One region of the Pseudomonas germanica genome, then DNA from elsewhere that is predicted to be linked to it. Evidence: predicted binding sites of a transcription regulator. Region 1 holds the regulator's gene; the other holds the start of a gene.

Region 1 (16,156 bases):
CTGACCCCTTCGCGAGCAAGCTCACTCCCACATTTGGAATGCGTTTCCCTGTGGGAGCGAGCTTGCTCGCGAATGGGCCATCCCGGTCAGTGCCATTCAGGTCTGGCTTCTTTTTACCCCCCCCCTTTTTTTTAACTTTTACCTTTAGCCTTTTAAAACCAAGCGCGTCTGATCAATACGGTCTGAGACACCATGAAACCAGATTTCTACTCAAATCCGAATGGCATATGACTCCTCCATTACGATACCCAAATATCGATCCCCAGCCGCTTGGGCAGCCGCCTTCATCGCACATTCTGTACACCCCTCCCGGCACCAAAGGCCAGTTGTTATCCGGGCCGTAAACGCGACGCATGGCTGTCAGTGCATTAGTTAAAGGTACTGAGCCGGCGATGGTATTTCTCCAGCTGATTGCTTGCTGATAATTATATCCAACTGTACTTATATCCAGCCGGAAGATGTTGCTGACATATACGTTGTAAGTAAGAGTGCTTAACTTGTCCTGAACGGTGATGACTACGTTACCGTTACCGTTGCGAAGGCCGATAACCTTGCCATTCATATCCACTGTAGCGATGGCTGTGTTGCTGGACATATAAGTGACTGGGCTTACTCCATAAGAGGCGGTTCGAGTTGCGGAGTTGTTTAAAAACTCCAAGCCCGTGGTCGCCCATCCGGTGTATATCCGGTAGCCGTTGAGAATCATATTGGATTGGTCAATTTGCAGGGGCTGGTGAACGGTAAGTGACCTGGGTTTTGATGTTGGGTTGTCAGCGTATTGTGCCTTAGCAACAAAGGTGTACCTGCCCTTGGTCAGTTCTGTAAGGGTCAGCCTCCATTCTCCATCTGTCGGACTAGCGACGGGTTTACCTTTTGATACGTCGCCTTCTATTACATCAACTTGTTGGCCTTTGGCGGCTGTGCCGATGAGAATTATTGAGTTTTCTACTGTGTCGTCATTGTCAGGGATTTCGATGTTACTGGGTAAGCCTTTGATTGAGTCTATTGTCGGTTCTACATTCTCCACGGTCCTGACGGTATAAATGCGCCAAGGAAAAACAACCGCCGTCGCCTCATTCGCTACCCCATCAAAATTAACCTTGAGCATCGCCTTTAATACACTGCCATTTTTCAGATTTTTCAACCATTCCAAAGGCACCAAGCGTCTCAAACCTGGCGCATCCACGCCCACTTCACCGCCCAAGTCATCGAATGTTACGGTTGTGTTCTGATTGTCCTTGCCTTCGAATTGCAACCATAGTCTTTCATCTTTGACGTGCGGCCAGGCCGCGACGGTGAGCTGCGAGGCGGGTTGCAAAAGCGTTATATCGAGTTCATTACCAGTCTTGCCATCCACCACCGGCATCGGCAACCGCGAATCTCCATTTGCAATCTTTAATATACTGAACGTCGCCACTGGCGATTTCCCGGCCTGTGCGTTATTGCGATTCAAATTCCAGCGAAATCCAATATTCTCTCCATGTCGCGCCGCCATAAACGGCGTGCTCAACACGGTATCCACCTGTTTTTCGCTGTTGAACTCCACCAACGGAAACTGCGGCGAGCCTGCTGGTGGATTGACTTCCACCAGTCGTGCGCGGTCTCCTTTTACAGCGCCAAGATACTCGATGCGCACCGTCACCCCGTTCGGATATGCAAGCACATCAATCGGATCAACGGCTGGTGCCACCAGAAAAGGGGGCAACAACACAATCGTGCTGCCGCCGATTACATCGGCCGTGGTGGTCTTGGAGGTCGCAAAAGTGTTGCCGTCGCGTATCAGTTCATATTTCGCCCGCGCCACGCTGCCGGCGATCACTTTGGCATTGGGCACCATCAGTTTGTAGGTGAACGGAATGCGCCCGACATCAGCATCAACGGTGTGCGACACGACCGGGGCGTCTGGCTTGGTGGCGGTGTAGGTCACGCGGATTTTGTCGTTGGGCTGCCATGTCGGCGCGAAGGCGTGTACCAGAACAGTGAGATCCTTGCCGCCGAGTTTGGCCAGATCGATGGTGCTTGGGTCATCGCTCGGATCGTCCGGGTCTTCGGCCAGATCGGGGGCGACCAGTCGGGTTTCCTTCAGGTGAACATCGACCTCCACCGTTCCAGAGTACGGCGAGTCGGTGTCTGGCCCGTTGCCAAGCTGATCGGTTACGGTGTAGGAAAACACGAACTTCGAATTGTCCCCGGCCTGCTGGAACACATCTTCCCCAACCATCACGCAAATTGTCGTCAGTTCGGCTGAAGGGCTGGCCGGGGCTTCAGCGGCGGTGACGGTTCGCACGACATCCTTGCCGTTGCAGTTCAAGCGGATTACGTCGTAGGCGCGGCAGTAGGGGTAGGTAAAGCACACCTGCACGCCTTGTTTGGCGCGCTCGGCATCAATGCCGTCATCGATCACGTCCTGCGGCAGGATCAGTTGCAGTTCGGAGTGGGCGCCGTCGCCGGGCGTGCGATCCTGATTGCCGGGGCGAATGGCGTTGTACAGCAAGGTCAACTCCGGCGTCGACGTGCCTCTGTTCTCGCTGCCGCGGGTGATGGTGTAAACAAGCGTGTTGAGTTGATTTGGCCGCAACAAGCCTTTGGGCAGGTAGAGGGTATGAATGACATTTTCCTGGCCAGGCTGGATGGTTTTTGTCGCTTCGGTGCTGGCGTTGTTCAGCACCAGGCGGATCACGTCGCCCGCATCGACCGTACCGGCTAGCGGAGGATCGACGTCAATGGTCAGGCCCATGGGTTTGAGGTCATATGCGCGTTTGGGCACACCATAATGGGCACCCACTACAGGCGTAGTCGCTTCAGGAGCGCGAGGTGGGGAGAGCGCCAACACGGCGTTGTCGGGTGTCTGGGTTGTGGTCATGACTGACGCTCCTGAGCGGTGAAAGGGTCAGGTGTCATCAGAACGCTTAATTGCCGATTGCACACCTGTCAGATCTGACAGGTTCGGGTGATAATCAGACGAGTGGTCGTTTACTGGATGAAAAAAACCGCCGTCCGGGTTGATTCGGAACGGCGGTTTTTTGCCTGAAAAGCTGTGTTGCCTGTAAGTCAGCCTTCGTGAGCAAGCTCACTCCCACAGGAGGGCATCAGTGGCGGCGCTTTATTGCGGCAATTCCAGATTATCCATCACCCGATTCACCGCCAGCTCGCCGAGCATGATCAGTTGCGCGATCCCCAGCAGCGTCCTGCGCTGCGACGCGGGTATGAGGTGGGCGAAGTCATGGGCGATGGTTCTGGCGCAAGCGAGTGTTTCGCTGGCATCGGCCAGCAGTTCTTCGTTTTTGAAGTCGGCGGTCACGGCGTACATCCGGCGGGTTTTACGCGGTGGTGGAGTAGAGCCGGGTGGGCACAGGTAATGATCGAGGGCGCGTTCGGCGGCATCGTTGAGTTTTTTTGAATCGAGGGATTCGTAGGGGGAGGTGGAGTCGGTTTCGGGCGGGTTGGGTGTTGGTTTGATCATGGTGAAGCTCCTGAGGTTATGGAGCCACTCTTTCCCTGTCGCTAAACAAGTGAAGGTGGCAGCTGTACGCAGGTTAGCGAACCGGTCACAGGCACCCCGGTAGACCCAAAGGTCTCCCGCATACAGCCGCCATAACGTAATTGCGGGCGAAGAGTCCCACAACGAAGCCACGAACGCTGATGCACTGAGATGGTCCGAGTCGCTAAACCCGATCGCTGATTCGTCAGCGACCGACCCACAATAGAACCCGCCCCCAAAGCGCACAAGCCGGCGGATTCTGGCGTAGCTGTAGGCAATGGCGCAAGAATTTGTAGCCTGAAAGGCGTGTCTGGAGGTGTCTTTTAAACGCCTGAGTTTAAAAGGCGATTTGCGCTGACTTCACTGGCCCCTTCGCGAGCAAGCTCGCTCCCACATTTGGAATGCATTTCCCAGTGGGAGCGAGCTTGCTCGCGAATGGGCCATCCCGGTCAGCAGAAAAATCTCGATCAAGCCCCGCTCACTGGTTAAATAAATCCGTCCCCCTGTGCGCATCCGCCAGATTGTATTTTCCTCCTCGGGTGTCAGCGCCGTTTGTCTGAAAAACCCGCGCACCTGTTAGTTCTGACAGTGGTCGAATGTTGTCGTGAGGTTTTCAATGGCCTCTGCAGATCCTTGGCAAACCGCTACGGAATTTTTCAGGAGCAGGGCGATGATTGGTTTGATGGTGATGCCGATTGAGGACGATATCGACGATACGCAACATGACATAACCCCTTTTGACTCCAACGAAGGTATGGGGCTTTTTTCGTTGTTCCCGCCCAATATCCCCGGGCAGTTCACAGGCATCGATTTTCCGCCGGCGCAAGTGGGGGTCAACCGCCCCTTGCTTTATACGAGTGCCAACGGACTTCGGGTGCTGGTACAGGCCTATCTGAATATGGCCGAAGGCGACACCATTCGACTGTACGTCGGTGAGAATTTGGTTGACACGTCGGTGCTGCCTGCTGACCACGGTAATCTCGATGTGGTGATGCACATCGCTGCGAAGCTGGTTCCGGCCGGCGTGCATACCTTGCGCTACGAGATTCTGCGCAAAAGCGGTCAGCCCCCTGAGGGGGCGCAGATCGAAGTCTGGTTCAAGATCGATCCGCCGGGTGGCAACGATCCCGAGCCGGACTTGCCCGGCCATCAACGACTCAAGCCGGCTCGACTTCAGTTGAAGCCCGGGCAAGTCATTGACAAGGAGGTGGCTGCCGAGGGCGTCTGGGCGATCATCTCTGCGTGGCTCTTCATGGCCAAGGGGGACAAGTTGAAACTCTGTTTCCACGGTATTGCTGTCACGCCCTACACGGTGCTGGAAAGCGAGGTCGGAAAAGAGATCAGTGTTTTCATTTCGCCAGAGAATATCCGGGATGCGGGCCCCGCAAATCCGGCGGTGGTGGTCTATCAGATCGAAGATCAGGTAGAGAACGTCAGCGACTTTTCGGAGCGTACGACCGTCATCAGCGATCCAGACAAAAACTGGCTCGATCCGGTATTCGTTCCTCTCGCCGATGAAGATCTGGTCAGCCTTGATGAGGTTGGATTCGACGACCTGGAAGTTCAGATCATTACGCGCACTGGTTTTGTGAAGGGGCAAAAACTCCGGCTTCAATGGACGGCTACGGCGCAAAGCGGAGAGGTGGTCGAGCACAATGAAGAGCAATCGATTACTCGTATCGGGATTCAGTCTTTCAAAATTCCCAATCCGATAGTGCTTGCCAGTGCGTCCGGGCAGGTGCAAGTGGATTACCGGCGCATCAAAGATGAGGGGGAGCCGGATCGTTCAGAGATCTATATTTTCACCTTGCAAGGAAAGACGTTGCGACTGCCGGCACCGTGGATGACGGATCTGGTGGGCGGCACTCTGGATCCTGCGCTAAGTCAGACCGTGGTGTTGTGCGGTCCCGATGACCGGATCAAAAAGGGTTTCAGAGTCACATTGACTTGGATGGGGACCAGTGCTTCCGGACGCCCGCACCTGTATCAGACGTATCGCGACGTCAGCGACCGGTTGGTAGGGCAGGCCATTGCCTTTAATGTCACTGGCAACAACATCGCTCCATTGATCCGAGGGTCGGTCGGTGTCTCGTATGAGGTCAGCCATGCCACGTTGAATCCTGCGTTGGTATCGGAAAAGCTGTATGCACGTGTAGACGATTTCAAACCTGTCTTGCCTGCGCCGGTGGTCATTAGCGCCATTGATGGTGTGCTCAATCCTGCGCATGTGCCGTACGGAACGGATATTCAGGTTGCAGCAGCTTCGTATACCCGCCTGGGCGATGTGGTGCATGTGGAGGGGCGGGGCGATGCGGGCGGGGTAGTTTTTCGGGACAAGTTGCCGATTGATCAAACCCGGGTAGACAAAGATCTGGAATTTTGGCTGGACGGCGAAGCTATCAAGTTCTATCGGGAGCAGTTTTTCAGTGTGCTCTGGTGGATCGAGCGGCCAGACGAACTGCCGCAATCATCCGCGTTGCTCGAGTTGTATATCGGCGATCCGGCGCAGTCGTTGCAGCCGCCAACTGTACGCCGTGCGCCTGATGGCGTACTTGACCCGCTGGAAAATAATGACGGTGCCCGAGCGCGAGTCCATGTGGCCAGTCCGCGCCCGGGTGATCAAGTGCGTTTGCTGGTCAAAGGGGCGCCGGGGGAGGGTTCGCCGACGTTTGCTCCTCTACCGTTGAATGCTGACAACGTTGCATTCTTTGTGCTGCGGCCTTCATTCATTGCGGAAAATCTGGGAAAACTGGTTGAAGTCCTTTACGAGCTGATCAGAAATGGCAAGACGATCCAGTCCAGGCCGTTGATGTTGACGGTCAAGACAATCAGTGACGGTGATCCCGTCCTGACTCGGCCGCATATCGTCGAAGCCGGTGCTGTACCGCTGATCGATCTGAGAATCATCCAGACTGACCTCACATGTGTGGTCAAGCCGCCGCTGCCGATTGCCGAGGTCGGGCAGCGCGTCTGGATCATGGTCAGCAGCGAGGGCGTTGAGCCGTTGGTATTGCGCCCCGGTACCGCGTTGACTGCCGAAGAAGTGACTCAAGGCATCAGCGTCAAGGCGGCGCGAAGCTGGTTCTACTCTCTGAAGGATCTTTCTGGATGTGCGTTGACCTGCAAAATAGCACTGAAAAGCACGGATGATGAGGACACGGCATTGGTGCTTCCTGTGGCGCGGTATACCGTCAAAGTCACAGAAAAACTGGCAATTGATACGCAAACGATGCTTTTGAATGGCTGGAAACTGTTGGGCGGCACAGCGTATGGATTACGCGAGCGCGAGGTTGTCAACAATGTGCAAGTGCGCGTTCCAACGGGCGGGCGGCCGCCTTACACCTATCGTTCAGCCAATGCGGGCATAGCATCGGTCGATGCCAATGGCAAAGTGTCGGGGCTAAGTAATCAATCAACCACTATCACTGTGACGGATGCCGATGAAAACCAGGTTTCTTATCCGGTGCGGGTGATGAATGTCTACCGGCTGATATTGAACAATACCTTCATGACTGCAGCTGAGGCCGGCGCCTGGTTCAGGCAGTTCGGTGCCGTTAGCATGGACAACAGTGGACAACCCATGGGATGGGGGATTTTGCATAACAACTTTGTTGACGTGACGCCCATCTATGGCGGGCGGGGCTTGTATTACGGGCGGTTTGTGTCGGTCAATCTTTCATACCCGCACTTGTATGCAATCGAACATTCGTTGCTGGTGAGCAACGGGGCCATGGGCAGTCGCAACGTGTTTTTATCTGATGGGGCGACTCGCTCTCGGGCAATGGGGTATTTCCCGACGTAGTCAGATAGGCGTCATGGCTGAAAGTGGCGGCGATCAACGCTTTCAGCGGCTTTCCGGGCGGGGCAAGCCGTTCTGGAGCCATCACTGTGGATCGTTCCCGCGCATAGTACGGGAACGATTTTCTGCACGGTAGTCAGGCGTTAATTCGGCAATTCCAGATTATCCATCACCCGATTCACCGCCAACTCGCCGAGCATGATCAATTGCGCGATACCCAGCAGCGTCCTGCGCTGCGACTGCTCCTAGAGTCATTGGAGCTGCCAACGTTCGCTGCGAGACGAATGAAGGTGGCAGCTATACGCGGGTCGCAGACCGGGACTCTAGAACCGGCAGACCCGAAGGTCTCCCACGTACAGCCGCCATAAAAAAGCGGGTGTTGTGCGTCCAGAGATCGACGGGCTGCGAGACCCGATCGCTGATTCGTCAGCGACCGGACCACAATAGAACCCGACCCCAAGGCGCACAAGCCGGCGGATTCTGGCTTGGCTGTAGGCAATGGCGCAAGGATTTGTAGCCTTGAGACCGTGTCTGCAGGTGTCTTTTAAACAGCTTCGTTTAAATCGAAAAATTTGTGCCGGACATAAGGGCCCCTTCGCGAGCAGGCTCGCTCCCACATTTTGGAATGCATTTCAATCTGACATCTGGAATGCAATGCCCTGTAGGCCTTCGCCTGCTCGCGATGAGGATTTTTCAGTCGATCAATTCGAACCAGACAAACCGCTACCGCGAGCAGGCGAAGGTCTACATTGGTCATGTTTTCTCTCCCCGGTCAAAGTTGGAAAGCTTCTTGCAGTACCCGCCGTGAGCCCGCTCTGGGCGTCAAAAGTTTGCTTTAAAGGAACGGGGAAAACCGGTGGATCGCTCTCAGTTATTCAACACTGCTCGCACAAACGTTGCCGACCTCAGTCGAGGCAATCTGGGCGTGCCGTTGTTGCTGCTGGTCATGCTGGCGATGATGATGTTGCCGGTGCCGCCGTTCCTGCTCGACGTGTTCTTCACCTTCAACATTGCCCTGTCGATCGTCGTCCTGCTGGTCTGCGTGTATGCGCTGCGGCCGCTGGATTTCGCCGTGTTCCCGACGATTCTGTTGGTCGCGACGCTGTTGCGGCTGGCGTTGAACGTGGCCTCGACGCGGGTGGTGATGCTCCACGGTCAGGACGGCCACGCCGCTGCCGGTAAGGTGATTCAGGCCTTCGGTGAGGTGGTGATCGGCGGTAACTACGTGGTCGGTATCGTGGTCTTCGCGATCCTCATGATCATCAACTTCGTCGTGGTCACCAAGGGTGCCGGACGGATTTCCGAGGTGAGCGCGCGCTTTACTCTCGATGCGATGCCCGGCAAACAAATGGCGATCGACGCCGACCTTAACGCCGGTCTGATCGACCAGAACCAAGCCAAGATGCGCCGTCAGGAAGTCGCCCAAGAGGCCGAGTTCTACGGTTCGATGGACGGTGCCAGCAAATTCGTCCGTGGTGACGCCATTGCCGGCCTGCTGATTCTGTTCATCAACCTCATTGGCGGTATGGCCGTGGGTATCTTCCAGCACAACATGAGCTTCGGCGATGCCGGCAAGGTTTATGCCTTGCTGACCATCGGTGACGGTTTGGTGGCGCAATTGCCATCACTGTTGTTATCAACAGCGGCGGCGATCATGGTGACCCGTGCTTCCGGTTCGGAAGACATGGGCAAACAGATCAATCGCCAGATGTTCGCCTCGCCGAAAGCGCTGGCCGTGGCCGCCGGGTTGATGGCGGTCATGGGCCTGGTGCCGGGCATGCCGCACTTCTCGTTCCTGAGCATGGCTGCGCTGGCCGCTGGTGGCGCGTACCTGTTCTGGAAAAAGCAGAACGTCGCTAAAGTCGTGGCGTTGGAAGAGGTCAAGCGCCAGCAGGATTTGCTGCCGTCGCCGGCCCGCGCCATGGAAACCAAAGAGCTGGGCTGGGACGACGTGACGCCGATCGACATGATTGGTCTGGAAGTCGGTTATCGCCTGATTCCATTGGTGGATCGCAACCAGGGCGGGCAATTGCTGGCGCGGATCAAGGGCGTGCGCAAGAAGCTCTCGCAGGATCTGGGCTTCCTGATGCCGACCGTGCACATCCGCGACAACCTCGATCTGGCGCCAAGCGCCTATCGCCTGACCCTGATGGGCGTGATCCTCGCCGAAGCCGAGATCTACCCGGACCGCGAACTGGCGATCAACCCAGGCCAGGTCTACGGCACGCTCAACGGTATCAACGCCAAAGATCCGGCTTTCGGCCTCGAGGCGGTATGGATCGAAATCAGCCAGCGCGCCCAGGCACAATCGCTCGGTTACACCGTGGTCGACGCCAGCACCGTGGTCGCGACCCACTTGAACCAGATTCTGTACAAGCACTCCAGTGAGCTGATCGGCCACGAAGAAGTGCAGCAACTTATGCAATTGCTGGCCAAAAGCTCGCCGAAACTGGCAGAAGAGCTGGTGCCGGGCGTGGTCACGTTGTCGCAGCTGCTCAAAGTGCTGCAAGCGCTGCTTGCCGAACATGTGCCGGTGCGCGATATCCGCAGCATCGCCGAAGCCATCGCCAACAACGCCGCGAAGAGTCAAGATACCGCCGCGCTGGTGGCTGCTGTGCGGGTCGGCGTATCGCGCGCCATCGTCCAAAGCATTGTAGGCACTGAGTCCGAGCTGCCTGTGATCACCTTGGAACCAAGGTTGGAACAAATATTGCTCAATAGTCTGCAGAAGGCAGGACAAGGCTCGGAAGAGGGTGTTCTGCTGGAGCCAAGCATGGCCGAGAAGCTGCAGCGTTCGCTCATCGAAGCGGCGCAGCGTCAGGAAATGCAAGGTCAGCCGGTGATCCTCTTGGTAGCCGGCCCGATCCGCGCGATGCTCTCGCGCTTTGGCCGCCTCGCAGTCCCTGGATTGCATGTGCTGGCCTACCAGGAAATACCGGACAACAAGCAAGTGACCATCGTTGCGACAGTAGGGCCCAACGGCTGAGGTAGTGGTTTATGCAAGTTAAGCGTTTCTTTGCCGCCGATATGCGTCAGGCCATGAAGCTGGTTCGTGATGAGCTGGGCGCTGATGCCGCCATCATTGGCAACCGCCGCATTGCCGGCGGCGTCGAGCTGACGGCGGCACTGGATTACAAATTGTCGGCGCTGGCGCCACGGGTTCCGAACATGGAACTCGAAGACGAGCTGCGCAAGACCCAGTCGCGCATCGTCACCGCCCAGGCCGAGTTGAGCCTGCGTGGCGAAGCCGACGGCAACAGCAATCGCCAGATTTTCGCCGGGCTGCCGTTGACGGCCGGCCTGCCGCTGACCGCCGCTGAACCCCTGACCGAGCCGACTTACGCCGCTCCGGCGCGTCCGGCCCCGGCACCTGCACAGTCCTCCGGCGGTGTCGATCCGCGTGCACTGGATTCGATGCGCTTTGAATTGAACAGCCTGCGCGAGCTGATGGAAGTTCAGCTCGGCACCCTGGCCTGGAATCAGCTGCAAGGCAGCCGTCCGGCGCAAGCCAACCTGTATCGCCGTCTGCAACGTATCGGTCTGTCCGGCCCGTTGTCGCGCGATCTGCTGGCGATGATCACCGATATCGAAGAACCGCGTCAGGCCTGGCGCATGTTGCTCGCGCACCTGGCACGGATGATTGCCGTACCGGAAGTCGAGCCGCTGGAAGAGGGCGGTGTGATTGCCATGGTCGGCCCTGCCGGCATGGGCAAGACCACTACACTCGCCAAGCTTGCCGCGCGTTATGTGCTCAAATACGGCGCGCAGAATGTCGCGCTGGTGAGCATGGACAGTTTCCGTATCGGCGCTCAGGAACAACTGAAGACGCTGGGCCGCATTCTCAATGTGCCAGTGACCCACGTCGATCCGGGCCAATCGCTGGTGCAAGCGCTGGATCCACTGCTGCGCAAACGCGTGGTGTTGATCGATACTGCCGGCCTGCAAGCCAGCGATCCGGCCCTGCGCATGCAGCTGGAAAGTCTGGCCGGGCGTGGCATTCGTTCAAAAAATTATCTGGTCTTGGCAACCACCAGCCAGAAACAGGTTCTAACCGCCGCTTATCACAGTTACAAGCGTTGCGGGCTTGCCGGCTGCATCCTGACTAAACTGGATGAAACGGCCAGCCTTGGCGAAGTGTTGAGCCTGGCGATCAGTCATGAATTGCCGGTCGCGTACCTGACCGATGGCCCACGGATTCCGGATGATTTGCATCTGCCGCGCCGTCATCAACTGGTCAGCCGCGCCGTCAGCGTGCAAATGCAGGAAGAACCCAGCGAAGAAGCCATGGCTGACATGTTCGCTGATATCTATCACAGCCCGACCAAGCAGGTAGGCTGAGGTATTCATGAACAGTTTTTGTACCTACATCGATGGTCTGCCATGCATTGTTCCGGTTGTGAACGCGCAGCCAGTAATGTGGCCTCCGTCTATGCAAGACAAGGTAAAGAAATAACATGGGCAGCATGCATCCCGTACAGGTGATCGCGGTGACCGGCGGCAAAGGTGGCGTCGGCAAGACTAACGTGTCAGTGAACTTGTCGCTGGCGCTGGCAGAGCTTGGCCGTCGGGTCATGCTGCTGGACGCCGACCTGGGTCTGGCGAACGTTGACGTATTGTTGGGGCTGACCCCTAAACGCACGCTGGCCGACGTCATCGAAGGCCGGTGCGAGCTGCGCGACGTGCTGTTGCAAGGCCCCGGTGGCATTCGCATCGTGCCGGCGGCGTCCGGCACGCAAAGCATGGTGCACCTGAGCCCGGCGCAACATGCCGGCCTGATTCAGGCGTTCAGCGACATCGGTGACAATCTCGATGTACTGGTGATCGACACTGCTGCGGGTATTGGTGACTCGGTAGTCAGTTTTGTTCGCGCCGCGCAAGAAGTGTTGCTGGTGGTCTGCGATGAGCCGACCTCGATCACTGACGCTTACGCGCTGATCAAACTGCTCAACCGCGATTACGGCATGAACCGCTTCCGCGTCCTCGCCAACATGGCGCAGAGCCCGCAGGAAGGGCGCAACCTGTTCGCCAAGTTGACCAAGGTCACGGATCGCTTTCTTGACGTGGCCCTACAATACGTCGGCGCCGTGCCTTACGACGAAAGCGTGCGTAAAGCGGTGCAGAAGCAGCGCGCGGTGTACGAAGCCTTTCCGCGTTCCAAGTGCGCGCTGGCGTTCAAGGCGATCGCGCAGAAGGTCGACACCTGGCCGCTGCCCGCCAACCCGCGTGGCCATCTTGAGTTTTTCGTCGAGCGCCTCGTGCAGCAAACGGCAGGGCCCGTGCTATGACCGCAAGCGGTATGAACTACTACAAGAAGTCGGCACGTGACGCGCAGTACGAGTTGATCGAGCGTTACGCGCCACTGGTCAAACGCATTGCCTACCACTTGCTGGCGCGCTTGCCGGCGAGTGTGCAGGTCGAAGACCTGATCCAGGCCGGGATGATCGGCCTGCTTGAAGTCTCGACCAAATACGACGCCAGCAAAGGCGCCAGTTTCGAAACGTACGCGGGCATACGAATCCGCGGTGCGATGCTCGACGAAGTGCGCAAAGGGGACTGGGCGCCACGCTCGGTTCACCGCAATACCCGTATGGTCAGCGACGCGATTCGCTCAATTGAAGCTAAAACCGGCCGTGATGCTAAAGATCACGAGGTTGCGGCCGAACTCCAATTGAGTCTCGACGATTACTACGGGATTTTGAATGACACCTTGGGCAGTCGCCTGTTCAGTTTCGACGACCTGTTGCAGGACGGCGAACACGAAGGGCTGCACGAGGATGGCGCGAGTGCTCATATGGAGCCGTCACGCGATCTGGAAGATGAACGTTTCCAGGCAGCGTTGGCGGACGCGATTGCCAATTTGCCGGAGCGTGAGCGACTGGTGTTGGCGCTGTACTACGACGAAGAGCTGAACCTCAAGGAGATCGGTGAAGTCCTTGGCGTCAGTGAATCGCGGGTCAGCCAGTTACACAGCCAGTGCGCGGCCCGTTTGCGGGGGCGTTTGGGGGAGTGGCGAGCGCGCTGAAGGCAGTGTGGGGACACTGCGAACGAGGCTGGTGCGGTGATGAACGGCACCGGTCTTGCTCTGTTGTGCTCCAGACAGTCTTCGAGTGCTGCGCCGATTGATTGAAGTGGCGCGTCCAGGTGCTGGGCGCGTTTAAGACTGCTTGGAGGTCGAATTGAACAAAGACATGAAAATCCTCATCGTTGATGACTTCTCAACGATGCGGCGGATCATCAAGAACCTGCTGCGTGATCTTGGGTTCACCAACACCGTCGAGGCTGACGATGGCGTGACTGCCATTCCAGTGCTCAACAGCGGAAGCATCGACTTTCTGGTAACGGACTGGAACATGCCGGGCATGACCGGTATCGACCTGCTGCGCCACGTGCGTGCCGATGAAAAACTCAAGCACCTGCCAGTGCTGATGGTGACTGCAGAAGCCAAGCGCGAGCAGATCATTGAAGCCGCTCAGGCCGGTGTAAACGGCTACGTAGTCAAACCTTTCACGGCTCAGGCGTTGAAAGACAAAATCGAGAAGATTTTCGAACGCATCGGCTGATGAACGCGCGGGGGAGCTATGGAGCATAACGAATCTTCACAGGGCGATTTCGAGTCGACCCTGAAAAAACACGCGGTCGAACTGGTCGAAAGCCTTGAAAAAGGCAGGTTCGGCGACGCTGTGCAACTGATCCATGAGCTCAATCAGACCCGTGACCGTGGCCTGTACCAGGAAGTCGGCAAGCTCACACGTGAACTGCACAGTGCGATCGTCAACTTCCAGATCGATCCGAACATGCCGCAGGCCGAGGAAGTGTCGCAAATCACCGACGCCACCGAACGCCTGGGCTATGTGGTCAAGCTGACAGAAGCCGCGGCCAACCGCACCATGGATCTGGTGGAAAGCGCCACGCCGGTGGTCAACAGTCTGGCTGATGAAGCGCAGACCTTGAGCGCCGATTGGGGTCGCTTCATGCGTCGCGAGGTCGGGGCTGAAGAGTTCCGCGAGCTGGCGCGCCGGGTCGACGGTTTTCTGTCACGCAGCAGCACGGACAACCGTGCGGTGTCGAGCAATCTCAACGACATCCTGCTGGCCCAGGATTACCAGGACCTGACCGGTCAGGTGATCAAGCGTGTGACCCAACTGGTCACCGAAGTCGAAAGCAATTTGCTCAAACTCGTCCTCATGGCCAGTCAGGTCGACCGCTTTGCGGGCATCGAACATGACCGCGCCGCGATGCTTGCAGAAAAAGATCCACAAAAACATCTCTCGCAGGGTGAAGGTCCGCAGATTCATGCCGATAAACGAGAAGACGTTGTGTCCGGTCAGGACGATGTGGACGATTTGTTATCCAGCCTCGGATTCTAGAGTTGTGGAATTTTAGGTTTTTTGGGTTTTTAGACCTGTAGGAGCACCCCATTAATGAGCTTCGGCGCCGATGAAGAGATCCTTCAGGATTTCCTGGTTGAGGCCGGCGAGATTCTTGAGCAACTGTCCGAACAACTGGTCGAGCTGGAAAGCCGTCCGGATGACGCAGATCTGCTCAACGCAATTTTTCGCGGTTTCCACACTGTAAAAGGGGGCGCCGGCTTCCTTCAGCTCAATGAGCTGGTGGAGTGCTGTCACATCGCCGAAAACGTGTTCGACATCCTGCGCAAGGGTGAGCGTCGCGTTGATGCAGAACTGATGGACGTTGTCCTCGAAGCACTGGACGCGGTGAACAGCATGTTCAGCGAAGTCCGTGAGCGTGCACCGATCACCGCTGCCACCCCGGAACTGCTGGCCGCCCTGGCGCGTCTGGCCGAACCGCAATCGGCGGATGCCGCCCCGGCATCGCCGGTGGCCGAGATGATCGAAGAACTGGTCGTCGAAGGCGACGCGTCTGGCGACATCACCGATAACGAATTTGAACAACTGCTGGACTCGCTGAACGCCGTCAAGGCTGAAGCTGAAGCCCCGGCCGCTGTTGCACCTGCGCAAACGGCCGCTGAAGCCGCGAGCGACGAAATCACTGACGCCGAGTTCGAGTCTTTGCTCGATCAGTTGCATGGCAAAGGCCAGTTCGCGGCGGATGCCGTGGCTCCGACCGCAGCGGCTGCGGTAGCCCCGGCGGCGGGCGACAGCTCGGATATCACCGACGACGAATTCGAAGCCCTGCTCGATCAACTGCATGGCAAGGGCAATTTTGCCGTTGAAGCACTGGAATCGGCGATCGCCTCGGCACCGGCTGCGCCAGCCGCGCCGGCAGCCGCCGCAGCCGGCAGCGATCTGATCAGCGATCACGAGTTCGAATCGCTGCTCGACGAATTGCACGGCAAAGGCAAGTTCACTGACGTTGGCGCCGCGACTGCCGGCGCTGCTTCCACGGTGGCTGCGCCTGCCGCCAAGGCTGCGGCCGCTCCGGCTGCTGCGCCAAAGGCAGCTCCCAAGCCTGAGCCGAAAGCCGAAGCGCCGAAACCGGCTGCCGCTGCTGCACCGGCTCCGGCCCGTGCCGCCGCTGCGCCGCCACCGGAAAAACCGGCTAGCGAAGCCGAGACCACCGTGCGGGTCGACACCGCGCGTCTCGACGAAATCATGAACATGGTCGGCGAGTTGGTGCTGGTGCGTAACCGTCTGGTGCGCCTGGGCCTCAACAGCGGCGACGAAGCCATGTCCAAGGCCGTGTCGAACCTCGACGTGGTCACGGCTGACTTGCAGACCGCGGTGATGAAGACGCGGATGCAGCCGATCAAGAAGGTCTTCGGGCGCTTCCCGCGTCTGGTTCGCGACCTCGCGCGTCAGCTCAAGAAAGAGATCAACCTGGAACTGGTGGGCGAAGAAACCGACCTCGACAAAAACCTTGTCGAGGCCCTGGCCGACCCGCTGGTCCACTTGGTG
Region 2 (16,156 bases), 1.7 Mb from region 1:
GTCGGTGTCGGTGAACCTCAACGACCCGAACGCGCTGACGCAACTCAAAGCGGTACTGGACTCGATGGCCTCCGGCGGCGGCACCAACTACGAGGACGTGTTCAAGACCACGGCCAACTGGTTCCAGAGCGCTGACGCTGTGGCCAACACCGGCGCGAAGAACCTTACGTACTTCATCACCGACGGCCAGCCGACCTATTACCAGAGCGGCGAGCAGACCAACCCGACGCTGTACGGCAACGTGAAGCTCGACGATGTGGTGAAAACCAGCAACTACAAGCCGGGCGACACCTTCAGCACTTACATCGACAATACCCACGCGTTGACGATCAACAGCGCCGGCACCGTGACCCTGCAAACCTACACTTCGTGGTGGGGCTGGAGCAGCTCTAATCTGGGCACCATCCACGCGCAGGGCGACGGCACTTATGAGTTGTCGAGTCTGGCGGGTACCGGTAACAGCACCAACTCGTCAACGACCAGCAACTCGACCAGTGGTTTTGCCTTGCTCAACGGTCTGTCGAACGTCGAGGCTATCGGACTGAACAACGATGTCAGCCTCAACGATCTGAAGCCGTACGATACGGATAAAACGCCGCAGACCAACATTGATCCGAAGGATCTGGCCAACTCGATCATCGGCCACACCGAAGCGACGCTGCCGGGCAACGACACCGTCAGCGGTGGCGACGGCAATGACATCCTGTTCGGCGATCTGGTCAGCTTCAACGGCATTGCCGGCGAGGGTTATCAGGCGATGCAGGCGTTCGTTGCCAAAGAAACCGGGGTCGATGTCAGCAAAGTCACCACCAGCAACGTGCACCAGTACATCACCGAGCACTATCAGGCGTTCGATGTCTCCGGCGCGCACGATGGTAACGACACCCTGCTGGGCGGCGCGGGCAATGACATCCTGTTCGGCTCGGGCGGCAACGATTTGCTCGATGGCGGCAAAGGTAATGACATCCTGCTCGGCGGCACCGGCAACGACACGCTGATCGGCGGTCAGGGTAATGACATCCTCATCGGTGGTTCGGGTGCCGACACCTTCGTCTGGAAGGCGGGCGACACCGGCAACGACGTGATCAAGGACTTCAAGGCCAGCGAAGGTGACCGCATCGATCTGCGTGATCTGCTGCAGGGCGAGACCGGCAGCACCATCGACAACTTCCTGAAGATCACCACGGTCGACGGCACGTCGTCGCTGCAAGTCAGCTCGGCGGGCAAGTTCAACTCCGGCGACGCTGCGGCGGCAACCCCGGACGTGACGATCAAACTGGAAGGCAACAACTGGTCGAGCGCCAACATTCACAACCTGATTGCCGGCAGCGACCCGACCATCAAGGTCGACCACAACAACAGCTGATAGTGAACAAAACGGCCGCCCCGATGGGGCGGCCGTCACGTTTGTGCTGACCGGACCGGTGACGATCGCGTCGCCGCACCGCATACTCGCGCACAGTTGGCTATGCTGCTGACAGCATGACGCTGGTTCATTTCTGAGGGATGCTCAATGTTTTACGTGCAACGCGATGCGCAAGGTCTGTTGATTCGCGTGGAAGCCGCGGCCTACGCCGAGGCCACGGAAACGCTGCCGGCCGACAGCCATGAAATCCAGGCCTGGTTCGCCAATGAAGTGGTGGAAACCAGCCTGAAACAGCTCAAGCAGAGCGACTTCGAAATGATTCGGGTACTCGACGACCTGATTCAGGTGCTGACCCAGAAGGGCGTGATCCGCGTCACCGACCTGCCGCCGGCGGCTCAGGCCAAGTTGATGGACCGGACCCAGGCGCGTGAGGCGTTGGGCGGGTTGAGCCAGTTGATCGATGAGGATGAGGGCGGGTTGATCTGATCCACCCGGTATCAAAAGCCTACCCTCACCCCAGCCCTCTCCCCGAGGGAGAGGGGGCCGACCGAGGTGTCTGGCGTCATACATCGACCTGAAAAACCGGGTCGATTATGGATTCAGCGCAAATCGCTCACGTCGGCGTATTTCCCGAATATCCCCTAATCAGTCCCCTCTCCCTGACCGAGAGGGGTCGACCGAGGAGTCTGGCGCTATACATCGACCTGAGAAATCGAGTCGATTATGGATTCAGCGCAAATCGTTCACGTCGGCGTATTACATCAATATCCCACGATCAGTCCCCTCTCCCTCTGGGAGAGGGCTAGGGTGAGGATGGCTTTTGCAATCTCACCGCCAAGGCCGAGGCTCACCAAACAACTGCCCCTGAACCCCATACAAGCCCATCTCGCGAATCACCGACAACTCCCCTTCCGTCTCGACCCGCTCGGCAATCAGCGGCAGATCAATGCTGTGCGCCGCACGCTGGATCGCCTCGATAAACAGACGCTTGTCACTCTCCTGATCAATCGCACGAATGTAACTGCCATCGATCTTCAAGTACGCCAGCCCCAGCCGCGCCAGGTTGCCGATCATGCTGAAGCGACCACCAAAGCGTTGCAGGCTCAGAGAGAAACCGAGTTCGCGCAGGCGCCGGGTCAACTGCTCCAGCACCGCTTGTTCGGGCAATTGCTCCTCGCCGATTTCCAGGGTCAAGCGCTCGCCCAGGTTGGAATGCGCGCGCAGAATCTCGAAGACTTTGTTCAGTGCCTGCGGATCAGCCAGGGTCGCCGAGGACAAGTTCAGCGCCAGCGAATCTTCGTGCCCTTTCATCTGCTCCAGCACGCGTTCGAGCATCAAGCGGTCAAGCCGTGCAGTCCAGCCGAAGCGTTCCAGCCACGGCAGGAAGCGCCCGGCCGGGATGGTCTTGCCCTGATCATCGAGCAGGCGCGAGAGCACTTTGTAATGCAGCACCAGCTGCGTGTCTGCAGCGGCAACCACTGGCTGGAAATACAGCTCGAAACGCTGCTGACTCAAGGCCTGATCGAGCAAGCGATGCCAGGCATGGTGATCGTCGCCGACATCCGCCGTCAGGCTCTGATCGATGCACGCCCAATTCTGCTCGCCCTGACCTTCAGCTTGCGCCAGCGCCTGATCGCCGAGCGTCAGTACTTGTTGCGGTGAATCACCGTGGGTGAACGGCGCCAGGCCGATCGACGCCACGGCAGCCACGTCGGTCGCCCCGGTGGCGTGCAGACTGCTCAAAGCGCTGTCGAGGTTCTGCGCCAGTTGCAGCGCTTCCTCACGGACCAGCCCCGGCGCCAGCACGGCAAACTCACCGCCACGAATACGGGTGACGAGGTTCTGGGTTTCCGGGTATTTGGCGCATTCGCGGGACAGTTGTTCGCCAACAGCCTTCAACAATTCATCGGTGCGCTGACCGCCCAAGCGCTGGTTGAGCCCGGCCAGATCCTTGACCCGCAACAGCAGCAGATAACCGGAACTGGCCTGCTCCGGGTTGCTCACCCGGTTGTGCAACTGCATCTCGAAATAACGTCGGTTGGCCAGCCCGGTGAGATTGTCCTGATAGGACTCGGCGCGCAGTTTTTCGCTACGTTCGGCCTGCTCCTGGAACAGCGCCTTGAGCTTCTCGACCATCTGGTTCATCGCCTGCACCACGCGGCGCAATTCAGGTGTGCGCGGCAATTCCGGCAGGCTGAGGAATTCGCGACGGGCGATGGCGTGGGACTGCTTGACCATGTAATCCAGTGGCTTCAATTGCCGACGCAGTAGCAGCGCGCCAAGCACGGCACTGATCGCCCCGCAGATCAGCAGCCAGCCAAGGCTACCCAATGCGCTCTGCCACAATTTGGCCACAGCAAACATCGGATGGCTGACTACCTCGACCCGCGCCGCCTGCTCCCAGCCACGGCTGACCAGCGCGTCGCCACCGGCCGGCTCCAGCCCGATCAGCTTGACGAACCAGTCCGGCACATTGGTGACGGCCGGAATGCCGTTGCGCTCAACAATCGTCTGGTCAGTCTTCAGATCGACCACGCGGATGCTCGCGTAATAACCGCTGTCGAAAATCGAGCTGACCAGCAACTCGACCATGGCCGGGTCGTCGATATTCGGCGTCAGCGACAACGCCAGCGCCGTCGCGGCGTCCTGGGCGTGGGAACGCAACTGGTTGACGTACTGGGTGCGCGAGCTCTCCAGACTGACCATGAAGCTGCCGGTGAAGGCGACCACCAGGAACAGACAGATAGCGATCAACAGCTGTTTGAACAAAGACATCTGAGCGCATGCTCCTAGTTAGTCGTTTCGACCGGGAAACCTTCGGCCTGCATTTTCTTCAACACATCCTGCCAGCGTGACAGGCGTTTGGTATCTCCGACCTTCTTGTTGCCCTTGGCGCCTGGCAGGTACAACCCTTCAGCATTAAAAGAGTAGACCGGCAGCAAATCGGTTCGCTGCGACGCCGGCTGGATCGGGTCGATCAGGCTGTCGAGCACCAGAGGCATGGCATCGGGGGTGGCATAGTAAGTCAGGACCATATGCGCGCGGTTCTGGCGCAACGCTTTGACATAAGTAATGCGCAGCTTGTCACTGGAAACCCCAAGGTGACGCAAGCTGAAATACTTGGCGATCGCATAGTCTTCGCAGTCGCCGGCGCCCTTCCACAGCGCCTCGATCGGCGTTTCCCAGTAATCGACCTCGTGCCACAGATCGATGTCTTCGACATAGCGCACCTGTTTGTTGAAGAACAGGTTCACCACTTTGAGCTTTTCCATCTCGCTGACCTGTTTCTGCGTGGCCAACAGATTCTGCCAGGCATCAATGCGCTGCTGGCCGGCACCCAGCGGCCCGTAGAGTGCCGTGGCTTTGCGGCTGATCGTGGAAAAATCCCAATCGGCATGCAGACCGCCCAGCATGACGCCGGCCAGCAGCAGTGCGCAGCCTAGCCAGCGCAGAGTCCGGGGGATCGCGAAACGTACCGCCACAGCAGGTTTCCAGGGGGCAGGAAGGAAAGCGTTTGATGGTGAAGCTTAGCCCGACAAAAAACAATGGCACCATGAGATCATACTCGGCACGCTAAACTTCAGTTGGCACAGCGATGTTTTACAAGGTTTGACAACCTGTAGAGCAATCACTAGTGTAATTTGGATCCAAACCAGGCCGACATACAGGGTGCGTAGTCGTGACACAGAAGCCCAAACCGTTGCACAGCATTAAAGTCGATGGACCGATTCCTGCTCATCTGGCCCGTTCGGTGATCGAAGAAACCCTGCGCTCAGCAATCCTCGACGGTCGTCTGCCCTGTGGCACGGCGCTGCGCCAGCAGGATCTGGCCGACCTTTTCGGTGTCAGCCGCATGCCGGTGCGCGAAGCGTTGCGCCAGCTCGAAGCCCAAGAACTGCTGAGCGTTACTACGCATAAAGGTGCAGTGGTTGCGCCATTGATTCAGGGTGATGCTACCGAAACCTACGAGCTGCGCATCCTGCTCGAATCCGAAGCCATGCGGCAATCGATTCCGCTGCTGACCGCTGCCGACCACGCACGCGCAGCCGGGTACATCGAAGAGCTCGAGGCGCAACACGACTACACGGAAATCGGCCGACTCAACCGTTTGTTCCACATGGCCCTGTACAGCAAGGCGCCCAACCAACGCTTACTGCGACTGGTTGAAGACGGGCTAAACGAAGAGGAGCGTTTTCTGCGCTTCAACCTTGAGGCCATGGGCCTGGGCAAATTGTCCCAGGACGATCATCGGGCGATGTTGCAAGCCGTGCTGGATCGCGACACTGAACTGTCGATCAAACTCCTCGAGCAGCACCTCAATCGCGGTGTCGAAGTGATTACTCGTTATCTCGCTACCCCTGCCGCGCAAAACCGCCAAGCTGCGCGCTGAGCGCGCACCGCCCCGCGAATCACCCGCTTACAAATCCCCAAGCGATCCGCCAGCCCTCTGCTGGGCGGATCCACATGTCCGCTCTAACCTCCCTGCGCCGTTCAGTCCGATATTTGCAAGTTACCGCTGATGAATCGGTCATAGCCGTGGCGCAAATTTACCCGCACTCTTGAGCCGCCACCCCATAAAGAACGGGCGACGCGCCGCCCTGCCGGCGCAGTCCCCGCACCAGGAACCTACGGAAGGAGCCTTGCCACGGGAAAAAGGAAGTCATGGCGCGGGGTCACGGCCAACTTCCGCCCCTTTTAAATCATTCAACTCTTATTACTGGAAAGTTGCTTCGAGTGAGGCATTCACTCTTCTTGAGCAATTTTGGCCGTTATTCGCCGAAAGGAGCAACTACGCCCAAATAAAACTTTATTTGAAAGTTTTATTGGAACAACTCAACTTCAAAAAACAGCCAACTTAAAATAATTAAAAATATACTTGTTAAACACTTTGTCGGTGTATTAGCTTTTCTTCGCCAAGTTTGAACTTCACCCTTCACCTCGGCAGCAGCCCAATGCCTGCGGAGCAGCAGCAGCGCTTTATGGGCAGACATGAAGTCATGTCAAAGGTATATCGATCCGCACTTACCTATCAGGAAGGAAGGCTGTCGTCCGTCGACAGAAAACAAGTAAGTCGTAATTCCATTGATTGCGCAGTTGCAGAGCAGTTCCATTTAATATCAACGATAAAGGACATCATGATGCCCACTAAGCACCAACTCACCCTGAAGAAAGCCGAACTTAGCATTCACCCGATCTTTTCCGAGATCACGTCGTTATCGGTATTGCGTCGTTTCATGGAAACCCATGTATTTGCCGTGTGGGATTTCATGTCGCTGACCAAACGCCTGCAGCAGGAACTGACCTGCACGCGTTTGCCCTGGCTACCGCCGCGTGACCCTCACGCCGCGCGGTTGATCAACGAGATCGTTCTCGGTGAAGAATCGGATGATCGCCTGACCGAGGGGCATTACAGCCATTTCGAGTTGTACTTGGATGCGATGCGCGAAATCGGCGCGAGTACCACCGCCGTAGAGCGCTTTGTCGCCCTGCAACAGGAAGGCGTGAGCTATGACGTCGCGCTGCAAAGCGTCGAGGTTGATCCGGCTGCCGCGCAGTTTGTCCGCGATACTTTGCGTACCGCCCTGCATGCTCCCGGACACAGCGTGGCGGCGGCGTTTCTGCATGGTCGCGAGAGCGTGATCCCGACCATGTTCCAGCGCATTCTTGACGACTGGGGCATCGGTATCGAACAGGCGCCGACCTTTCGCTATTACCTGGAACGGCACATCGAGGTCGACTCCGAAGACCACGGCCCGGCGGCCGAACACCTGCTCGAGCGCCTGGTCGACGGCGACCCGCAACGTGAAGCCGAGGTCTACGCCAGCGCCATTGCCGCCGTGGAAAGCCGTATCGCCTTGTGGGACGGCCTGCGCGTAAGCATGCGCGAGCCGTTGGCAGAGGTGACCCAATGAACGCTGCTGACTATCAATCCTTTGCCGACGCCTGGGAGAATCGCGCGACCATCCGCACCCGCCCGCGACGCGTACTCGAAGACGACGAACGGCTGATCTATCCGCTCAGTCGTCAGCCGCTGGTACTCAGCGAAACCTTCCTGCGCGAGTGCCCGCAACAGCGTGATTTCGCCTTGGTACAGACGCTGTACAAATTCATCAACGACGTGGTGATTTTCGAGACCGAGATCGTCGACAAGACCGCGCGCAGCATCGCCAAGAATCGCTTCGCCGTGGCCTTCCCGTTTGCCTGTCGTTACGACGCGATGACCGTGGTGGTCGACGAGGATTACCACGCCCTCGTGGCGATGGATTTCATGCAGCAAACAGTGGCGATGACCGGCATCGAACCGATTCAGCTCCCCGATGAAATCGAACTGAGCCGGGCGATTCCTGCGGCAGTAGCGCTGGCGCCAGAGCACCTGCGCAGCGCGGTCGAATTGATCTGCGTGGCCATCGCCGAAAACACCGTGACCGGTGATGTCGCGGCGTTCGCACGCGACGACACGGTCAAGCCGTCGATCAAAGGCCTGATGGCCGATCACTTGCTCGATGAAGGTCGCCATTCGAGTTTCTGGGCGCGGATGGTGCGCATCTATTGGCACACCGCCAACGCGGCGGATCGCGAAACCATCGCGCAGATTCTGCCGGTGTTCATCGGCCATTACCTGACCAACGACATCCAGAAAGCCTTCGACCTGCGCCTGATCGACGCACTGCCGGTCAGCGAGACCACCCGCCGCTCGCTCAGGGACGAGATGGCCGGGCTCGCGTTCCCGATCAATCGCCACCATCCGCTGGTGGGCAACATCGTCAAGTTCTTCCACAACAGCTCGCTGCTCGACACGCCGTGCGTGCAGCACGCGTTACGCGATTACCTGGTTTGATGAGGAGGCCGACATGAAACGTCTCGACATTTTGCTGATTGGCGCCAGCCAGGCGATGACCGACCTGGCGCAGGAACTGGAACAACACGGTCACTCATTGCAGCGCAGCGCTGCCGGTGCAGCGACGGTGGATCTGATCATCGACGATGGTTTTATCGGCGCCGGCGATTTCTGCTCGATCCCGCACCTGCATCTGCGTTTGGGTGTCGGCGTGCAGAGCCATGCCGGTTTGCCGACACTCGATTTGCTGTGTTTCCTTGGCTCGTCACTGATCAGCCGCGTGCCGATTGGCGATGAGCCGTCCGGCAATGGGCAGGCGCTGCGGCAACGGGTGCTGACGCAGGTGGTCGATGAAGTGGCGTTGCTGGTCAGCCGCTTCTCCCGTGATGCTGACTATCTGCAGCAGGCCGCGTCAGTGACTGCGCCGGATTTCGAGAGAATGGAAAACCTGCTGTTCCTCGACAGCCTGGCTTACGTCCATCGCCGCAACGACACGACCAATCTCACACTGCTGGAAGAGGCGCAGATCCCGGTGATCGAGCGCCTGCAACGAAGCTTGATCCACCACGCTGAACGCCCGGCGCTACACATCGCCGAACAGTCGATCAGCTATCGCCAACTGCACGCTCACAGTCGTGCGCTTCAGCAGCGGTTGCTGCCCTTGCTCGAGCAACAGCCAAAACCGTGGGTGGTCGGCATTTGCCTGCCAAAAAGCCCGGCGCTGTTCGCCTCGATTCTGGCGATCCTCGGCAGCGGCGCGGTGTATCTGCCGCTGGAGCCGAGTCATCCGTTACAGCGTCAGCAATACATTCTGCAAAATGCTGGCGCGCTGCTGTTGCTGCATGATGGCGAGCATCCGCTCAGCGCATCCTTGGCGGGGCTGGACGTCAGCCGCATCGACAGCTCAGAGGCAGATCTCAGCCAACCGCTAATGCGCCGCCGTCCCGACCTTGATGCACCGTGCATGGCGCTCTATACCTCGGGCACCACCGGACATCCGAAAGGCGTGTTGCTCAGTCAGGCCAACCTCGCGCACTTCACCGCGTGGTACGCCGATTACGTGCAATTGCAGGCCGAGAGTCGGGTCTTGCAGTTCTCGTCGCTGAGCTTCGATTCGTCACTGATCGACATCTTCCCGACCCTGCTGGAAGGTGCCGAACTGGTGGTGCCGGACGACACGCAACGGCGCGATCCATTGCAACTGGTCGCGTTGATCCGCCGCCGACACCTGACCCACGCATTCCTGCCACCGGCGCTGTTGAGCATCCTGCCGCTGGAGCAACTGGAAGGCGTGCAAGTGATGACCGGCGGCGATGTCTGCGAGCCGTTTGTCATTGAGCAACTGACCCGTCAAGGCACACTGCACAACCTTTACGGCCCGACCGAAGCCACCGTACTGATCACCGCGCGCCAGCTCAAACCGGGCGACAGTAACCGCACCCTCGGGGCACCAATCGCCAACAGCCAAGTGCTGATTCTCGATGACGATTTGCAACCGGTGGCGGAGCACACCGTCGGCGAATTGTTCATCATCGGCCCCGGTGTTTGCCTCGGTTATCTGAACAATCCGCCGCAGACCGCCGAGCGTTATCTGACCCTGCAATTGCCGGACGGCCAAACGCTGCGCGCCTACCGCAGCGGCGACATGGCCAGGTGGGGCGAGCACGGTATCGAACTGTGCGGGCGGCGCGACAATCAGGTAAAAATCCGTGGCTTCCGGGTCGAGCCGGAAGAGATCGAGCGCTGCCTGCGCGAGAGCCAGTTGTACCGGCAAATGGCGGTGGTGATCGACAGTCAGCGGCGCATTCTCGCGTTCCTCGCACAAGCGCAATCGGACACCGCACGCGACGCGCTGAAAGCCCACGCCAGACAGTTTTTGCCGGACTACATGCAACCGGTGGCGTGGACCGAGCTGGCGAGCATGCCGTTCGCCAGCAACGGCAAAGTCGATCGCAAAGCACTGCTGGAACTGCCAGTGAGCGTGCAGGACAACGGGCCGAAATGCCTGCCGGTGAATGCCGATGAAGCGCTGTTGCTGGAGATCTGGGCGGAGTTGCTGGAGCTGCCGAGCAGCGACATTTCCACTGACGAAAGCTTCTTCAATCTTGGTGGCCACTCGATTCTGCTCTCGCGCATGTTGCTGCGTTTGCGTGAGGAGTTCGGGCGTAGCATTTCGATCAACCGCTTCATCGAACTGCCGACCATCATCAAACTGGCAACGCTGGTACGCGGCACCGATGACAGCGCCGTACTCAGCGCCCAGGCCATGGCCGACGCCGAGCGTGCACTGGAAATCGAGCCACTGCCGATCAGCCACATGGGCGATGTGCATAAAGTCATCGTAACCGGCGCCAATAGTTTTGTCGGCGTGCACATCGTTGAGGCGCTGCTCGGTTGGGGCGCCAGCGAAGTGGCGTGTCTGGTGCGCGACGGCGGCGGTAAAACTGCGGCGCAACGCTTTGCCGAGTCACTGCGTGAAAACCGCCTGGAGCATCTGGATCTGAGTCGCGTGCGGGTTTACGCGGCGGATATTACGCGCCCGCAGTTGGGCCTGAATGACGACGACTATCAGCGCCTGGATCGCGAGTTCGGCGCACTGGTGCACAACGCCGCTAACGTCAATCACGTACTCGATTACGAGTCGCTGGCGGCGGACAACGTCGAACCGATTTTCGCCCTGCTGCGCTTGTGCGAAGGGCAGAGCAAAAAGGTTTTCAACTTCGTCTCGACGCTGTCGGCTTCCAGCACGGTGGACGATGCTGGACGGGTGCTGGAACTGCCAGCCGCCACGACCCCACCGATCTATATTCGCAACGGCTACAACCTGTCGAAATGGGTCGGCGAACGCATCCTCGAACGGGCGCGGGAACGCGGTGTACGGGTCAATCTGTATCGCCCTGGCAACATTAGTTTCAACAGCCTCAGCGGTGTTTGTCAGCCGCACAAAAACCGTTTGATGCTGATGCTCAAAGGCTCGATCCAGCTCGGCCAGGTGCCGGCCTTCGCGCTGAATTTCGACCTGATGCCAGTGGACTTTCTTGCCCGCTTCATTGCCTTCCACGCCAGCCGTTATTCACCCGAACGTGCGGTGTTCAACCTGCATAACCCCGAGCCATTGAGCTGGGATGCCTACGTCGCTTCGTTCCGCGAAACCGGCAGCAAGTTCGCACTGGTCAGCGTCGCCGACTGGCAGCAGCAGCTCGGGCGTGTCGATACCGACAACGCGCTGTTCGGCGTGCTCGGTTTCTACCTCAACGGCTTCGAAGAAGACATCGGCGACATCTCCCTGATTGGCCATGCCAACGCTGAGGCCGGCGTGCAGTTGATGGGCGCGCACTACCCACAGAAATCCCCGGCACTGCTGCGTCGTGGCTGCGATTACCTGAAAGAAATTAACTTCATCTGATCCATCAAACAGGAGCAACACCATGAGCACTCTGCAACCCGACACCCTGATCAAAAACCCGCATGGCTACCACGTTGCGTCTTCGGTAGAAGTGCCGGCAGACGCGGCGCAGGTCTGGGCAGTGGTCGGCCAATTCGGCGGTTTCGACCGCTTCATTCCGGCGCTGTCGCACATCGAAACAATCGGCGAGGGTGTGTCCTCGCTGCGCAAAAAATGCTTCAAGGATGGCAACGTGGTGGTCGAGCAACTCAACTCCCGCGATGAGCAGGCCCGATGCATGACCTGGACGACGATTTACAACACGTTGGGGGTGGCGAATCTGTGGGCGGCGATGAATGTCGAATCGCTGGGCGCGGGTAAGTCTCGGGCGACGTGGACGATCATTGCCGAGCCGGCTGCGGGCGGTGAAGAGGCACTGCCAGGGTTCAAGGATTTTGTGCAGGGGTTTGCGGATGATGCGATGGGGAATGTGCTGAAGCTGTTTGTTTAAGGCTTGAGCTTGGCGGGGAGTTCTAGACCGCTATCGCGAGCAGGCTCACTCCTACAGTTGATCGGGTTCCTTCAGATGGAGCCCGGTTAATTTGTAGGAGTGAGCCTGCTCGCGATGAACGATAACGGGGTCTGACTTCAGGTCAGATCTTGAAGCTGTCGACCAACTGCTTCAGACGATTGGCCTGCTGCGACAACGCATCACAATCCTTCAACGTTTCATTGAGGTTGGCGACGCTCTGCTGGTTCAGCAGGTTGATCTGGTTAACGTCGACGTTGAGGGTTTCCACAACCGCGGTCTGCTCTTCAGTGGCCGCTGCCACCGATTGGTTCATGCCGTCGATTTCACCGATACGTTGAGTCACGCTGACCAGACGCAAACCGGCCTGATTGGCCACTTCCACGCTCTGCTCGCTGGACACCTGACTGGCGTTCATCGTGGTCACCGCTTCCCGCGAACCAATCTGCAACGACGTGATCATTTTGTGGATCTCTTCCGCCGACTCCTGGGTGCGATGGGCAAGGTTTCGCACCTCGTCCGCCACCACGGCAAAACCACGTCCGGCTTCACCGGCACGCGCCGCTTCGATTGCGGCGTTAAGTGCCAGCAGGTTGGTCTGCTGCGAAATCCCTTTGATCACATCGAGGATGTGGCCGATGTTGTCGGTGCTGGCGTTCAGGGTTTCGATCTGCGTGCACGACAGGCTGATCTTCTGCGACAACTCTGTCATCGCTTGAATCGTCTGCTCGACCACCTGACGACCGTCATCAGCCTGCTCGCTGGCGCCGCTGGCGTGTTGCGAAGCATCGGCGGCGTTGCGCGCAATTTCCTGAGTGGCGGCGCCCAGCTCGTTAATAGCGGCAGCCACGCTGTTGGTGCGCGCGCTTTGTTCGTCAGAACCGACGATCGAAGCGTTGGACGACGCCATCACGCGCTGCGACAAGTCATGCACGTGGCGGGTTGCCGAGGACACTTCGGAAATCGACGCGTGAATCCGTTCAACGAACTGGTTGAATGCGCTGCCCAATTCACCGAATTCGTCTTTGCTCTCAACCACCAGACGACGGGTCAGATCGCCTTCACCCTGAGCGATGTCCTGCATCGCACGACCCATGGTGGTCAGCGGACGCATCAACACATTGATCAACAGGCTCAGCAGCAGCGCAATCGCAGCCACAGCAACAAACATCGCGATCAGCGCCGAGGTGCGGAATTGGCTGAGTGCGGCGTAGGCTTTATCGCGATCGATCGACAGACCGATGTACCACTGCGCATTCGGCAGATCGCTGACCGGGGTAAACGACAGAATACGTTCCTGACCGTTGAGCACGACGTTCTGGTTGCCCTTCTCGATGCGCACGCTGGTGTTCGGGTAGATGTCTTTCAGGTTTTTCATGACCTGATCTTTGTCCGGGCTGACGATCACCTGACCGTCGGCGCTGACCAGAAACGCATGGCCAAGGCCACCGAAGTCCACCGAGTTGATGATCTTCACCAGGGTTTCCAGGCTCAGGTCACCACCGACGACGCCGAGCAGTTCGCCGTTCTTTTTCACCGGCATGGCGATGGTTACCACCAAGCCACCGACGGCCGCCATGTACGGCGGCGTCAGCATGGTTTTGTCGGCAGCGACTGCTTGCTTGTACCAAGGGCGCTGACGCGGGTCATAGCCGTCCGGCATCTTCGCGTCAGGGCGCTGGGTGAACACACCGTTGGCCTGACCGACATAGGTGAACTGGAAGTTCGAGGTGAACGCTGGTTGATCGACCAGGCCCGGGAAATCCGCGTCCTTGCCCTGATGGGCAACGTTCTGCGCGAGGTTTTCCAGCACCAGAATCCGCCCGCTCATCCAGTTCTGCACGCTGCTGGCGGTCAGATCACCGGCCTGCTGCACGGAAGACTGGAGGTTCTGGCGAATGGTGTTTCGCTGCAGATAGTCGTTGTAGAGGGTGAACAGCGCGAACGCCAGGACCACGACGCCCGAGGCGGCCAACAGGATTTTATGGCTGAACTTGAGATTCATTTCATGGGACTTCTTATGCCAAAAGTGGGGATGCGTTCCGGATGCAACATTCCATGTACAGTGCAGGCAGCGTTCTACTAGCCGCTCTACTTTGGTGCACGCATGTCTCACCAGTCTGTCGGCACGTGTCGGAGAAATCTTAGGGCCACACAGGAAATGGATGGTATTTCTGCCAGATTCCCGCCCAACGGCGTGCCAGAGCGTTCGTCACGGTGTTTTTCAGGAGCAATGTTGGAGCGGCAATTGCAAATTCTGGTTGTGATTTCATGGTACGGACGGGCGCTTGTCAGGGCAGGAGATTGCTGGGCAGGGGACGTTGGGAGAGCAGTTTTACCGGTTGCAGGTGCCGTTACATGGAGGTCGAATCATTGGTGTTAAGGGGTAAGTGATGATCACGGTGCTAGCCGCTTTGATTGCAGACTTGTCGGGGACTGGCGTCTACATCTGGTGGCGCAAATGGCAGGCCCGACGTATCAGCAAGACACGTAAAGCTTTCTGATCATCGGTTTTGCAGGCCCTGAAATGACAAAACCCCTGTCTGCGTTAGCAGACAGGGGTTTCGGAATTTAATCTTGACGATGACCTACTCTCACATGGGGAAACCCCACACTACCATCGGCGATGCATCGTTTCACTGCTGAGTTCGGGATGGGATCAGGTGGTTCCAACGCTCTATGGTCGTCAAGAAATTCTTTATCTGGCCCGTCAACACGGTAACAAGCCAGCAAAAACGGATGTTTCTACTTAAAACAAAACCCCAACTGCTTTCGCAATTGGGGTTTCGGAATTTAATCTTGACGATGACCTACTCTCACATGGGGAAACCCCACACTACCATCGGCGATGCATCGTTTCACTGCTGAGTTCGGGATGGGATCAGGTGGTTCCAACGCTCTATGGTCGTCAAGAAATTCGGGTACTGACTCGTGGCCAAATGGCCTCGCTTCAGCAAATTGGGTATGTGATAGCTTTCGGTGTTTGTGAACATCGAACTTTCGGTTCGTTTCGTCTTCACACACCGCAATCTGGTCTCTTCGACGCAAATTGCTTGGGTGTTATATGGTCAAGCCTCACGGGCAATTAGTATTGGTTAGCTCAACGCCTCACAGCGCTTACACACCCAACCTATCAACGTCGTAGTCTTCGACGGCCCTTCAGGGAACTCAAGGTTCCAGTGAGATCTCATCTTGAGGCAAGTTTCCCGCTTAGATGCTTTCAGCGGTTATCTTTCCCGAACATAGCTACCCGGCAATGCCACTGGCGTGACAACCGGAACACCAGAGGTTCGTCCACTCCGGTCCTCTCGTACTAGGAGCAGCCCCTCTCAAATCTCAAACGTCCACGGCAGATAGGGACCGAACTGTCTCACGACGTTCTAAACCCAGCTCGCGTACCACTTTAAATGGCGAACAGCCATACCCTTGGGACCGGCTTCAGCCCCAGGATGTGATGAGCCGACATCGAGGTGCCAAACACCGCCGTCGATATGAACTCTTGGGCGGTATCAGCCTGTTATCCCCGGAGTACCTTTTATCCGTTGAGCGATGGCCCTTCCATACAGAACCACCGGATCACTAAGACCTACTTTCGTACCTGCTCGACGTGTCTGTCTCGCAGTCAAGCGCGCTTTTGCCTTTATACTCTACGACCGATTTCCGACCGGTCTGAGCGCACCTTCGTACTCCTCCGTTACTCTTTAGGAGGAGACCGCCCCAGTCAAACTACCCACCATACACTGTCCTCGATCCGGATAACGGACCTGAGTTAGAACCTCAAAGTTGCCAGGGTGGTATTTCAAGGATGGCTCCACGCGAACTGGCGTCCACGCTTCAAAGCCTCCCACCTATCCTACACAAGCAAATTCAAAGTCCAGTGCAAAGCTATAGTAAAGGTTCACGGGGTCTTTCCGTCTAGCCGCGGATACACTGCATCTTCACAGCGATTTCAATTTCACTGAGTCTCGGGTGGAGACAGCGCCGCCATCGTTACGCCATTCGTGCAGGTCGGAACTTACCCGACAAGGAATTTCGCTA

What was found. The regulator FliA, encoded in region 1, starts transcription of late flagellar genes. The targets are predictions, from matches to a motif close to CTAAAGTTTNNNNNNNNNNNGCCGNTAA.
Region 2: J0G10_RS01660 (methyl-accepting chemotaxis protein) is a predicted target of FliA. The motif match lies at 14,239-14,266, and genes of this name have one in related genera.

What each region holds. Positions count from the first base shown of each region.
Region 1 is NZ_CP071586.1:2,053,246-2,069,401, forward strand. Features, by position in the region: gene J0G10_RS09100 (Ig-like domain-containing protein) at 173-2,863, opposite strand; gene J0G10_RS09105 (DUF6124 family protein) at 3,104-3,463, opposite strand; gene J0G10_RS09110 (Ig-like domain-containing protein) at 4,152-7,283, shown strand; partial or broken gene J0G10_RS30285 (DUF6124 family protein) at 7,424-7,519, opposite strand; gene flhA (flagellar biosynthesis protein FlhA) at 8,137-10,266, shown strand; gene flhF (flagellar biosynthesis protein FlhF) at 10,278-11,618, shown strand; gene fleN (flagellar synthesis regulator FleN) at 11,735-12,565, shown strand; gene fliA (RNA polymerase sigma factor FliA) at 12,562-13,302, shown strand; gene J0G10_RS09135 (chemotaxis response regulator CheY) at 13,469-13,840, shown strand; gene J0G10_RS09140 (protein phosphatase CheZ) at 13,859-14,647, shown strand; gene J0G10_RS09145 (chemotaxis protein CheA) at 14,702-16,156, shown strand, end outside.
Region 2 is NZ_CP071586.1:355,633-371,788, reverse strand. Features, by position in the region: gene J0G10_RS01705 (immunoglobulin-like domain-containing protein) at 1-1,366, shown strand, start outside; gene J0G10_RS01700 (hypothetical protein) at 1,514-1,852, shown strand; gene lapD (cyclic di-GMP receptor LapD) at 2,195-4,141, opposite strand; gene lapG (cysteine protease LapG) at 4,156-4,848, opposite strand; gene J0G10_RS01685 (GntR family transcriptional regulator) at 5,046-5,756, shown strand; gene J0G10_RS01680 (DUF3050 domain-containing protein) at 6,502-7,278, shown strand; gene J0G10_RS01675 (diiron oxygenase) at 7,275-8,204, shown strand; gene J0G10_RS01670 (amino acid adenylation domain-containing protein) at 8,218-11,610, shown strand; gene J0G10_RS01665 (SRPBCC family protein) at 11,633-12,100, shown strand; gene J0G10_RS01660 (methyl-accepting chemotaxis protein) at 12,243-14,123, opposite strand; partial or broken gene J0G10_RS29910 (PepSY domain-containing protein) at 14,386-14,622, shown strand; rRNA gene rrf (5S ribosomal RNA) at 14,694-14,809, opposite strand; rRNA gene rrf (5S ribosomal RNA) at 14,916-15,031, opposite strand; rRNA gene J0G10_RS01645 (23S ribosomal RNA) at 15,183-16,156, opposite strand, start outside.